Regions from separate parts of the Rothia sp. 27098_8_161 genome, predicted to be linked through region 1. Evidence: predicted binding sites of a transcription regulator. Region 1 holds the regulator's gene; each other region holds the start of a gene.
What was found. Region 1 encodes LexA, which represses DNA repair genes until DNA is damaged. Its sites were predicted from a motif close to TCGAACANNTGTTCGA; they were not measured.

Region 1 (3,283 bases):
TACGAACCACAGTATCACGGGTGTCACCTTGCGGATCCACCGCCTGAGCAATATCCCACAGGGTCTCGCCGTGCTTGACCACAACGATGGTTCGAGTCGCCGAAGCGTTCTCCACGGAAGCAGAAGCCGCCGGGCCAAAGAAGCTAATAGCACCGAGCACAATCAGCACCGCCAAAGTCAGCAGAGGCAGCCCTTTCAGGAAACCGCGCACAGTACCAAGACGACGGATAGAAGAGGGAATCGCACGCAGAAGCTCGCCGCCCTTAGCCTGAAGAACGCTCTTCAGTCGAGGCGCCTGTGGATCAGAGACAGCCTGCACACCAGAAGCTACAGAGCGAACCGGCGCCTGAGTGGAAGCAACGGTGGCAGAAACGGTAGGAGCATGGGTAGGCAGAGCCACCGGCACAGGGCGGGGTGCATGAGCCGCACAAGAAGAGCGAACAGACTGCGAAGATGCAGGCACACGAGAACGCCCCTGCACGGTGCGGGCGGACACAGTGCGGGCGGGGTGAAGTACCACCAAACCTGCCGGAAGGTGTGCAGAAGTGCCACGAGAAGCAATAGGTGCTGCAAGAGTCATTGTGGTTCCTTTCTCTCAGCTCGCCCCGGGGTTACCCCGCGGGTCTAGCAATGCCGAGCGATACCCGCTCGGAGGTCCTAGTTGAGTGATAACTATGGAGTGGTGATTGTTAAGCAATAACTATTGGATAGCTATTCTCTAGTTAGGTCAGAGCGCCGGATACACCGGGTTGCGTTGGGTCGCCCCAGCACCCCCATCCCCTGCGCTCTCTCTTCGCCAGATGACCCCTAGAGCATCCGGGGTAGATAGTGCGAAGAGAGACAGAGGATTCGAATACATTCGAACACCCATTCACTCACCCCTCCTGGAAGACTCCGGACCGAATCTTCGAATATTTTTCGAACATTCACCCGCAAATCCTGAGTTTCAGGAGAGATTCAAGAGTATATACGAAATTTTATTCTAAAGTATAGCAGATATGTACTAAAAATTTCTTCGAGCTTCGAAGAAAAAATCTAGAATATTTGTTTGAGTTTTTCGGTGTAGTGTTCTACACTGGTGTCAAGAGACGTTCCACACGCTCCTGATGAGTCCTACTCACAGCAGGTTTCTGTACCCGTTACAGCTTGGTTCTGTATCAAAATGCAGGTGCTACTGAGTGAGTTTTATAGGGCGGAGGCGCATACTCGTTGCCCGCGTATCACTCCGGCACGGATAGAATTCCTCCACCCCCTGACGAGATAAGACCCATTTCGGCAGAACCAAAAAATCTTTAGGACACCATCGGAAAACGTGTGAAGCACCCATCCGTGCCCCGACCGGACTGTGTCTCAAACAGACTACAGAGACCGGAGTACAGAATTCGGGGCACAGACCGAAGGAAAAGAAATGGCAACAGCACCCCGTCCGGCGCTGACCGCGCGCCAGCAGAAGATTCTTGACGCGATCCGCACCGAGATTGAACAAAAGGGTTACCCGCCGTCCATGCGCCAGATTGGTGACATGGTGGGTCTTGCATCCCTATCCTCGGTCACTCACCAGCTCGGTCGTCTCGAGACCATGGGCTACATTCGTCGCGACCCGAAGCTCCCCCGCGCCATTGAGGTGCTGGATGAGAACGGCGTCGGCATCCACGGTAGTTCCTCCTCGTCCCTGCCCGAGCTGCCGAATTTCGAAGTCGGCGATGAAGACCTCGTACCCGTTCCCCTGGTTGGACGAATTGCAGCGGGCGGACCTATCACCGCCGAGCAGTCCGTGGAGGATGTGCTTGCCCTGCCCCGCCAGCTGGTAGGTAACGGCAAGCTCTTCATGCTCAAGGTCAAGGGCGATTCCATGATTGACGCCGCAATCTGCGACGGCGACTGGGTGGTTGTCCGCGAGCAGCACACCGCAGACAACGGCGATATCGTTGCCGCTCTGCTCGACGATGAAGCAACCGTGAAGGTGTTCCGTCAGGTTGACGGCCACACCTGGCTCATGCCGCGCAACTCTAACTACGAGCCGATTATGGGTGACCGCGCAACCGTCATGGGTAAGGTCGTCTCCGTGCTGCGCAGTCTCTAGAAGACGCGGGCTCTCACCAGCGCAGCCTCTAAAAGCAGCTGGGTCTAAATAGCACGACTTCTAACAGACATAACCGTTAGGCCTTTTAGCTCTCTATAGAAATCATCCCGGTGATACTTGAACGTTCACGTATCACCGGGATGATTCCTATATGTCCAAATTTATAGCCCAAAGCGGAGCGGCGGTGCGGCATGGAATGATCTCGCCCGAGCTAACGCTCAATACTTGCTGAAAGACGAGCCAGCGCACCCATCACGGCTGCCTTATTCTGCGTCGACCACATCGGCGGCATCGCCTTCATCAAGAAACCGCCGTAACGTTTAGTCGCAACACGAGAATCCAGCACAGCCACCACGCCGCGGTCAGACACCGAACGAATCAGGCGGCCCGCCCCCTGCGCCATACGAATCGCCGCATGGTGAGCAGAAACCGCCATAAAGCCGTTACCGCGGTGACGGTTCACCGCCTCCGTACGCGCCTGCGCAATCGGGTCATCCGGGCGCGGGAACGGAATGCGGTCCATCACCACCAGGCGGCAAGAGTCACCCGGAACATCCACGCCCTGCCATAGGCTCATCGTGCCGAATAGGCACGAGTCAACGTCCTCGCTGAACTCCTCCACTAGAGCCTTGAGCGAAGACTCACCCTGCAGAAGAATGTTCAGGTCGCTATGCTCACGCATGTACTCGGTGGCACGCTCGGCGGCACGCTTCGAGGAGAACAAGCCCAGGGCACCGCCCTCCGACGCCTCGCACAGCTCACGCAGACGCTCCAGCTGACCTTCATGCACACCAAATCCCGGAGGCTTCAAATCCCCGGCAACGTACATGATGCCCTGCTTACGGTAGTCGAAAGGTGAACCCACATCGATACTCGTCCAGCGCGGCGCACCCTCGCCCTGCAGTCCCAGGGCAGCGGCTGCAACATCAAAAGAGTCACCCACCGTTAGGGTCGCACTCGTCAAAATCACGGTGCGGTCAGCGAACAGTCCGTCACGCAACTGCAGACCAACGCTCAACGGAGCGATATTCAGGGTCGCCGGGTCGGTATCGGAAGCAGCCACGTAGCGGCCGTTCTCCCAACCACCCTGACGAGAAATCCACAGCACATCCTGCTCAGCAGATGCCTCCAGAATGCGGCTACTCATATCGTGCACCTCAGAGACACGCGAGCGCGCCATCTGCAGGCCAGCGTCAACGT
Region 2 (3,283 bases), on a different contig from region 1:
GTGCTGGCTACGTCTACGCTATCTGCGGCACCATGCGCACTATGCCGGGCCTGAGCAAGAGCCCCGCAGCTGAGCGCATCGGCTTCGATGAGAACGGCGTGATGGTCGGCCTGTCCTAAGGCGACTGTGTTAGCTAATCTATAGCTAGTGGAGGCGGCGCTCCTTCCCCACAGCGGGGGAGAGGCGCCGCTTTGCTGTGCCCGGCAGTTTACCGTGCCCGGTACCGGCAAATGGGGTGAACACCCAGGGTGGTTGCCGGTGAAAGGGGGAGCGTATTGGCGTTTTCGGTGTTGAACGGTGTGGTACTGAAGGAATCTAAAACCCCTAGTGGAAGGGGATTGTAACCTTTCATGGAGACTCGAATGAGGCCTCTGCGGAGACTGTAAATGGTACGTATGGGTTAATAATTGGGCTCTATGCTTGCTTGAGTGTCAAGTTTTATCAACAATCTATAGAGGTTGATTTTTAGTGACACACTATCTTGTATTTTGTGAAAATATATTTTTGACTAGGTGTTTTGCTCTTTGAATGGAGTTTCAGTGGGTGTGCCCAGTGAACCTGAAGGTAGGGCTGCTGTTATCGTTTTGTTATAAAAGCTCTACTTCCGCGGAATACCGGGCTAAAACCGGGGATTGAGCCTTCAAAATTACTAAGTGTGAAGCTTGGGTCAAAGGTGTGCAGAAGCGCCAAATGGGGGAAATATTAAACCTATTTTAGGTGAAATAAGTCACGCCAAAACCCGTAAAATGAAATTGGTACGTATGGATAGCCAAAAAATACCTATTTTTATTACAGAACGATTATATTGAGACTCAAGTCGCCAAAACCGGCTCCCCGCGCCAAATCGAGTGGCAAAACAATCCCAAAAAGTTTGCTACCATTAAGTCATCAAGTAATCGTGAGATTTCCAAAGTCCTCGGGTTGCTTGTGTTTGAGTGAGTGATAGATACCCCTGGGTGTCATGAGAAGCGACTGTGTATCGATGCGCAGTCGCTTCTCTGTTTAACTTTGGAATTTCACTGGAGTCTCAGATAGACGGGACCTGGCTAGAGCTTGTTCCGAGCGTGCTCCAGTATCTGTTCCCTGTGCATCCCGCACAGTCAATGCCGAATGCGCTCACAGGGAAGTGCTCTATATAGACTCCTCCTGCAATGTGGGAACCCCTACACTGGAACTATGACTACTTACCCCGAACCAACCCTCATCTTTGAAAACCCCGAACTGACTGTCCGAGCGTTCAGCGTCTCCGAGATGGACAACAGCGTCTACCTCATCACCATGCGCGCCACCGGTGAGCAGGTGCTTATCGACCCCGCAGACGAGGCAGAAGAACTCTATGCCTACACCCTCGATGCGCTTCTGAACGATTGCCCGCAGCTGGAACTGACTGACTCGGAAGACCGTCGCGTGCGCGTTATGGAGAAGGAAGAGGACTTCAACTCCCTTAGGCCCCGGGCAGTCGGTCTGACCGGCATCCTTGTCACCCACGGCCACTGGGACCATATTCGCGCTATTAAGGAGCTCGACCACCTCACCGGTGCCGTCACCTCCGCAGGTGCAGCTGACGCAGCCGCTATTAAGGAGCAGGAAGACTACACCGTCGAAGAGGAGCTGGCCGGCGGCGAAAGCTTCGACTTCTACCGCTCCGACACCGTCATCCGCTCGCTGCACGTGCCTGGCCACACCCCCGGATCCATCGTCTACACCCTGGAAACCAGCTGGGAAGACGGCACCCCCGCAACCCTGCTATTCACCGGTGATACTCTCTTCCCCGGCGGCGTGGGCAAGACCGACTCCCCGCAGCAGTTCGGTGAACTCTTCTCCAATGTGCTCGAAAAGCTCTTCGGCGGCTTTGAAGATGACGCAATCGTGCTGCCCGGCCACGGCCGCTCCACCACTCTCGGTGACGAGCGCCCACACCTGGAAGACTGGGCAACCCGCGGCTGGTAAACCGTGCCTGTCAGTCCGCCTCATATAAGTACTGCACCCTCAGGCCTTCACCGGTCGCATAATCCCGCCGGTGAAAGGCATGAGGGTGTAGAATTTAAGTTCGAAGATAAGACGAAAGGATTTTCGATGACACCCCGCCCTGCATACGGTAGCACCGCACTCAAAGCGAACGATCTGACCAGCATCCGGGTTCAGGGTGCCCGCGAAAACAACCTCAAGAACGTAGACCTCACCATTCCGCGTGATGCAATGGTCGTCTTCACCGGACTCTCCGGCTCCGGTAAGTCCTCCCTCGCCTTCGACACCATCTTTGCGGAAGGTCAGCGCCGCTACGTTGAGTCGCTGTCCTCCTACGCACGTATGTTCCTCGGACAGGTCGATAAGCCCGATGTAGACTTCATCGAGGGCCTCTCCCCGGCGGTGTCTATCGACCAGAAGTCCACCTCCAAAAACCCGCGCTCAACCGTCGGTACCATCACCGAAATCTACGACTACATGCGTCTGCTCTGGGCGCGCATCGGCCACCCGCACTGCCCCGAATGTGGCGAAGAAATTACGCAGCAGACCCCACAGCAAATCGTGGACATTCTGCAGGAGTACCCCGAACGCACCCGCCTGCAGATCCTCGCGCCCGTCGTCAGCGCACGTAAGGGCGAGTTCGTTGACCTCTTCAAGGACCTGCTGACCCAGGGCTACTCGCGCGCCCGCGTGGACGGTGAAACCGTGCAGCTCTCCGACCCGCCCAAGCTCGCCAAGCAGTACAAGCACACCATCGAGGTGGTCGTCGACCGCATCGTCATCAAGGACGGTATTCACCAGCGCCTGACCGACTCTATCGAAACCGCGCTCAAGCTTGCTGATGGCCGCGTGCTCATCGACTTCGTGGATCGTGAGCAGGACGACCCCGAACGCACCCGCTCCTTCAGTGAAAACCTCGCCTGTCCCAACAACCACCCGCTGCAGATCGACACGATTGAGCCGCGAGCCTTCTCCTTCAACTCGCCGTTCGGTGCGTGTAGCGCCTGCGACGGCATCGGCTCGCGCCTGGAAGTGGACACTGACCTGCTCGTACCCAACCCCGACCTGACCCTCGGCGAGGGCGCTATCGCTCCCTGGTCGCAGGGCAAAGCAACCACCGAATACTGGCTGCGCCTGCTCGCGGGTCTGGGGGAGGAGCTCGGCTTCGACCTGAACACCCCCTTCAAAGACCTGCCCGCCAAGACCCGCGCTGCCATTCTGGACGGTAAGGACTATAAGGTTGAGGTGTCCTACCGCAACCGATTCGGCCGCGAACGCCGCTACACTTCCGGATTCGAGGGCGTGAAGGCGTACA
Region 3 (3,283 bases), on a different contig from region 1:
GCGGGAACAGCACACACGTCCGAACGCTGGTGGTGGGCGCGGGCCTCTTCACCGGTGGACGTGTCAATGGTCTTCAGGGCCTTCGGCACGGTCGCAATGGGCTTCATTGCCGCGCGCACACGCAGCAGGTCACCGATGCTCATACCACCCTCAATACCACCTGCACGGTTGGTATCGCGGGTGACGCCATTTTCGCCAATGGAAATCTCGTCGTGAGCTGCAGTGCCGGGGCGGTCAGCGGTCGCGAAACCGTCGCCAACCTCAACGCCCTTAATGGCCTGAATACCCATCAGAGCCGCGGCAAGGCGCGCGTCCAAGCGGCGGTCCCAGTGCACGTACGAACCCAGTCCGGGAGGCATACCGTACGCGAGCACTTCAACCACACCGCCGAGAGTCTCACCGTCCTTGTGCGCCTCATCCACGCGCTGAACCATCGCGTCGGAGGTTGCCTTGTCGAAGCAGCGCAGCGGGTCAGCGTCCAGCTCCTCAACGTTGCGGGGCGAAGGTACCGGGGCACCCTCAGGAGCGTGCACGCCACCCACAGCTACGGTGTGAGAAACCAGCTCAACACCCAGAGCCTTCAAAATCTGTGCGGCAACCACGCCAAGAGCTACGCGGGTCGCAGTCTCACGCGCGGAGGCGCGCTCCAGCACCGGGCGAGCTTCAGAGAAGTTGTACTTCTGCATACCCGCAAAATCGGCATGACCGGGGCGCGGACGAGTCAGCGCAGCGTTACGCGCACGACCCTCAATCAGCTTCGGATCCACCGGGTCGGAGCTCATCACGTCAGTCCACTTGGGCCACTCGGTGTTCGCAATCTCAATCGCGACCGGGCCGCCCTGAGTCAGGCCGTGACGCACACCGCCCAGGATGCGCACGCGGTCCTCCTCGAACTTCATGCGGGCACCGCGGCCGTAGCCGAGGCGGCGGCGAGCCAGGGCGTCACGCACCATGTCGCTGGTGAGTTCCACACCGGCGGGTACGCCCTCAATAATGCCGACGAGCGCCTCGCCGTGGGATTCTCCGGCAGTGAGCCAACGCAGGGCCATAGGTTAACCTCTTTTCATCGCACCCGCACCGCAGCGCAGGAGGAAGGAATAATAATTCTTCACGTGTATAAATAGTGTATAAAATGCCTGTTTACTGAGCGAGTGAAAGCACGCTTTTTTCACGAAACGGAAGCACGAGGCGCAAGATCAACCGCCGCACACATCGCATTCACCAAGCCCAGCAGCTCACCCTCAGACAGGGTGCGGTCAGTAAAAATCAGAACCTGCTCCACCGCCTGATACAGCAGCATCTCCAGGCCAGAAACCACCGTACCGCCGTTCGCCTCCCAGGCGCTCGCCAGCACCGAAGGCCACGGGTTATACGCAACATCGAGCAGTACCGGCCGGTGCGTCGCGGAGGCACCTTTCAACCCGCTCAGCTGGCTCGCCCACTCATCCGCCGCATGAGCCGGAAGAGTAGACACCACCGGGTGATGACCGCGCTCAGCAAGATTCTGCGGCAAATCAGCCAACGTAATCTGTTCCAGCTGAACACCCAGGCGGCCCGCCGCCTCCTGCACACTACCGAGCTTATGCAACGAACGGGCGTACACGCTCACGCGGCGGTACCCCAGCGCGTGCAGCGCCGCCAAAGCAGAAATAGCGGTCGCTCCCCCACCCACAATCGCGGCAGAATCCTTGAGCGGTTCCGGTTCCAAACCGGCGTGGCGCAGCGCGTTCACAATACCAATGACGTCCGTATTATGCCCCAGAATCTTCTCACCACGCGGATACACCGTATTCACCGCACCGGTCACCTGCGCCATCTCGCTAATCTCATCGCAATACTGGATGACCGCGGTCTTCAACGGCATCGTCACCGACAGACCTGCAATATACGGAGCATCCTCCGTACCGTCCGGGTGTCGCACACCGTGCATCATCGCCGGCAAATCATCAGGCAAAGTATCGCGGCGCTCATACCCCAAATTCTGCTCACCCAAAAAGTCATACGCCGCACGATGCAACGCGGGTGACAGGGAATGGGAAATCGGGTGCCCCAGCACGTAGGCACGGCGAAGATACGGGGCTTCACGGTACGGCTCAGTCTTCATCGGTACTCTCTCGCTCTCAACGCTGGGGAATGCTCTCAACGCTTGGGGCTTTGCGGACACGCACGCCACGAACCCACGTTCATAGGCGCACTCTACCCATTTTAAGGGACAAACCACTATTCGGGTACAGCCCACCACCCGAGCACGACCCAGCATTCGGGTACAGCAAAGGCGGGCACCTCCCCCACTCTCGTGGAGGCGGTACCCGCCTCAGCAAAGAACCTTCAGTCCAAAGCTACCGAATCGTAGCTACCTGCTGAACCAATCAGCTACAGCTTAGCTACAACGGTTCGGGTGCTTAGAACACCACTGGTTGTACTCTTCAACATAACGCTGGTGCTCAGCATAAGTGCGGGAATACTTGGTCTCACCGGAATCCAGATTCACAGTCACCCAGTAGAAGTACGGGTTCTTCTCGGGAGCTGCAGCAGCCTTAATCGAAGCCAGCTGCGGGGAACCAATCGGACCCTTAGGAAGACCCTTATTCGCATAAGTATTGTACTTATTGCTCTTATCGGCCTTCTGCTCTTCAGTCAGGTGGTACGAGCGGACACCCAGACCGTAGGTCACGGTCGCATCCGACTGAATCAGACCCGAGGTCTCACCGTCGGGGTTGTTCAGACGGTTCTCAATGATGCCTGCAACCGCCACGTAGTCCTTCGGCTGAGCCTCAAGTTCCACGATAGAGGCAATAGTCAGAACCTCAAAGATCTTCTGATCGCCGCTCACACCGGCTTCCTTCAGGTCAGCCTTGGTCTTATCAACCATGGTCTGAATAACCTTCTTGATGTCGGTATCCTTCGGGAAGCGGTACTCACCCGGGTGCAACCAGCCCTCAATCGACGGGAAGTTGCTCGGCACGCCGTACTGGGTGTAGTTGCTGATCGCGTCCTCAACCTGCTTGCGGGTGAACGCGCCATCGGAGCCAGAAACAATCAGATCGATGGTCTCGCTCACGCGCTTACCCTGAGGAATAGCCAGGTACAGTACGTTGCTGTTCGCCTGAATAATCGTGTTGATAGCGTTCGAGCTGCTCATGTGCTGCTGCAATTCATAGGTGCCAGGCTGCAAGTACTTACCCTTGCTCTCCTTGGCGTACACCTCAAGGAACTTATCAGCATCAGCAATGACGCCAGCATTTTCTAGCTCAGCAGCCACCTGCGCGGTGGACTGGCCGGA

Region 2: a site for LexA is predicted at 2,039-2,054, ahead of uvrA (excinuclease ABC subunit UvrA). Genes of this name have one in related genera too.
Region 3: a site for LexA is predicted at 2,213-2,228, ahead of O3648_RS00145 (shikimate dehydrogenase). Genes of this name have one in related genera too.

What each region holds. Positions count from the first base shown of each region.
Region 1 is NZ_JAPWAL010000004.1:24,805-28,087, forward strand. It holds gene O3648_RS02395 (LysM peptidoglycan-binding domain-containing protein) at 1-580, opposite strand, end outside; gene lexA (transcriptional repressor LexA) at 1,409-2,083, shown strand; gene O3648_RS02405 (ATP-dependent DNA helicase) at 2,295-3,283, opposite strand, start outside.
Region 2 is NZ_JAPWAL010000008.1:53,418-56,700, forward strand. It holds gene O3648_RS04505 (formate--tetrahydrofolate ligase) at 1-119, shown strand, start outside; gene O3648_RS04510 (MBL fold metallo-hydrolase) at 1,177-1,950, shown strand; gene uvrA (excinuclease ABC subunit UvrA) at 2,077-3,283, shown strand, end outside.
Region 3 is NZ_JAPWAL010000001.1:36,595-39,877, reverse strand. It holds gene aroC (chorismate synthase) at 1-1,049, opposite strand, end outside; gene O3648_RS00145 (shikimate dehydrogenase) at 1,169-2,104, opposite strand; gene mltG (endolytic transglycosylase MltG) at 2,381-3,283, opposite strand, start outside.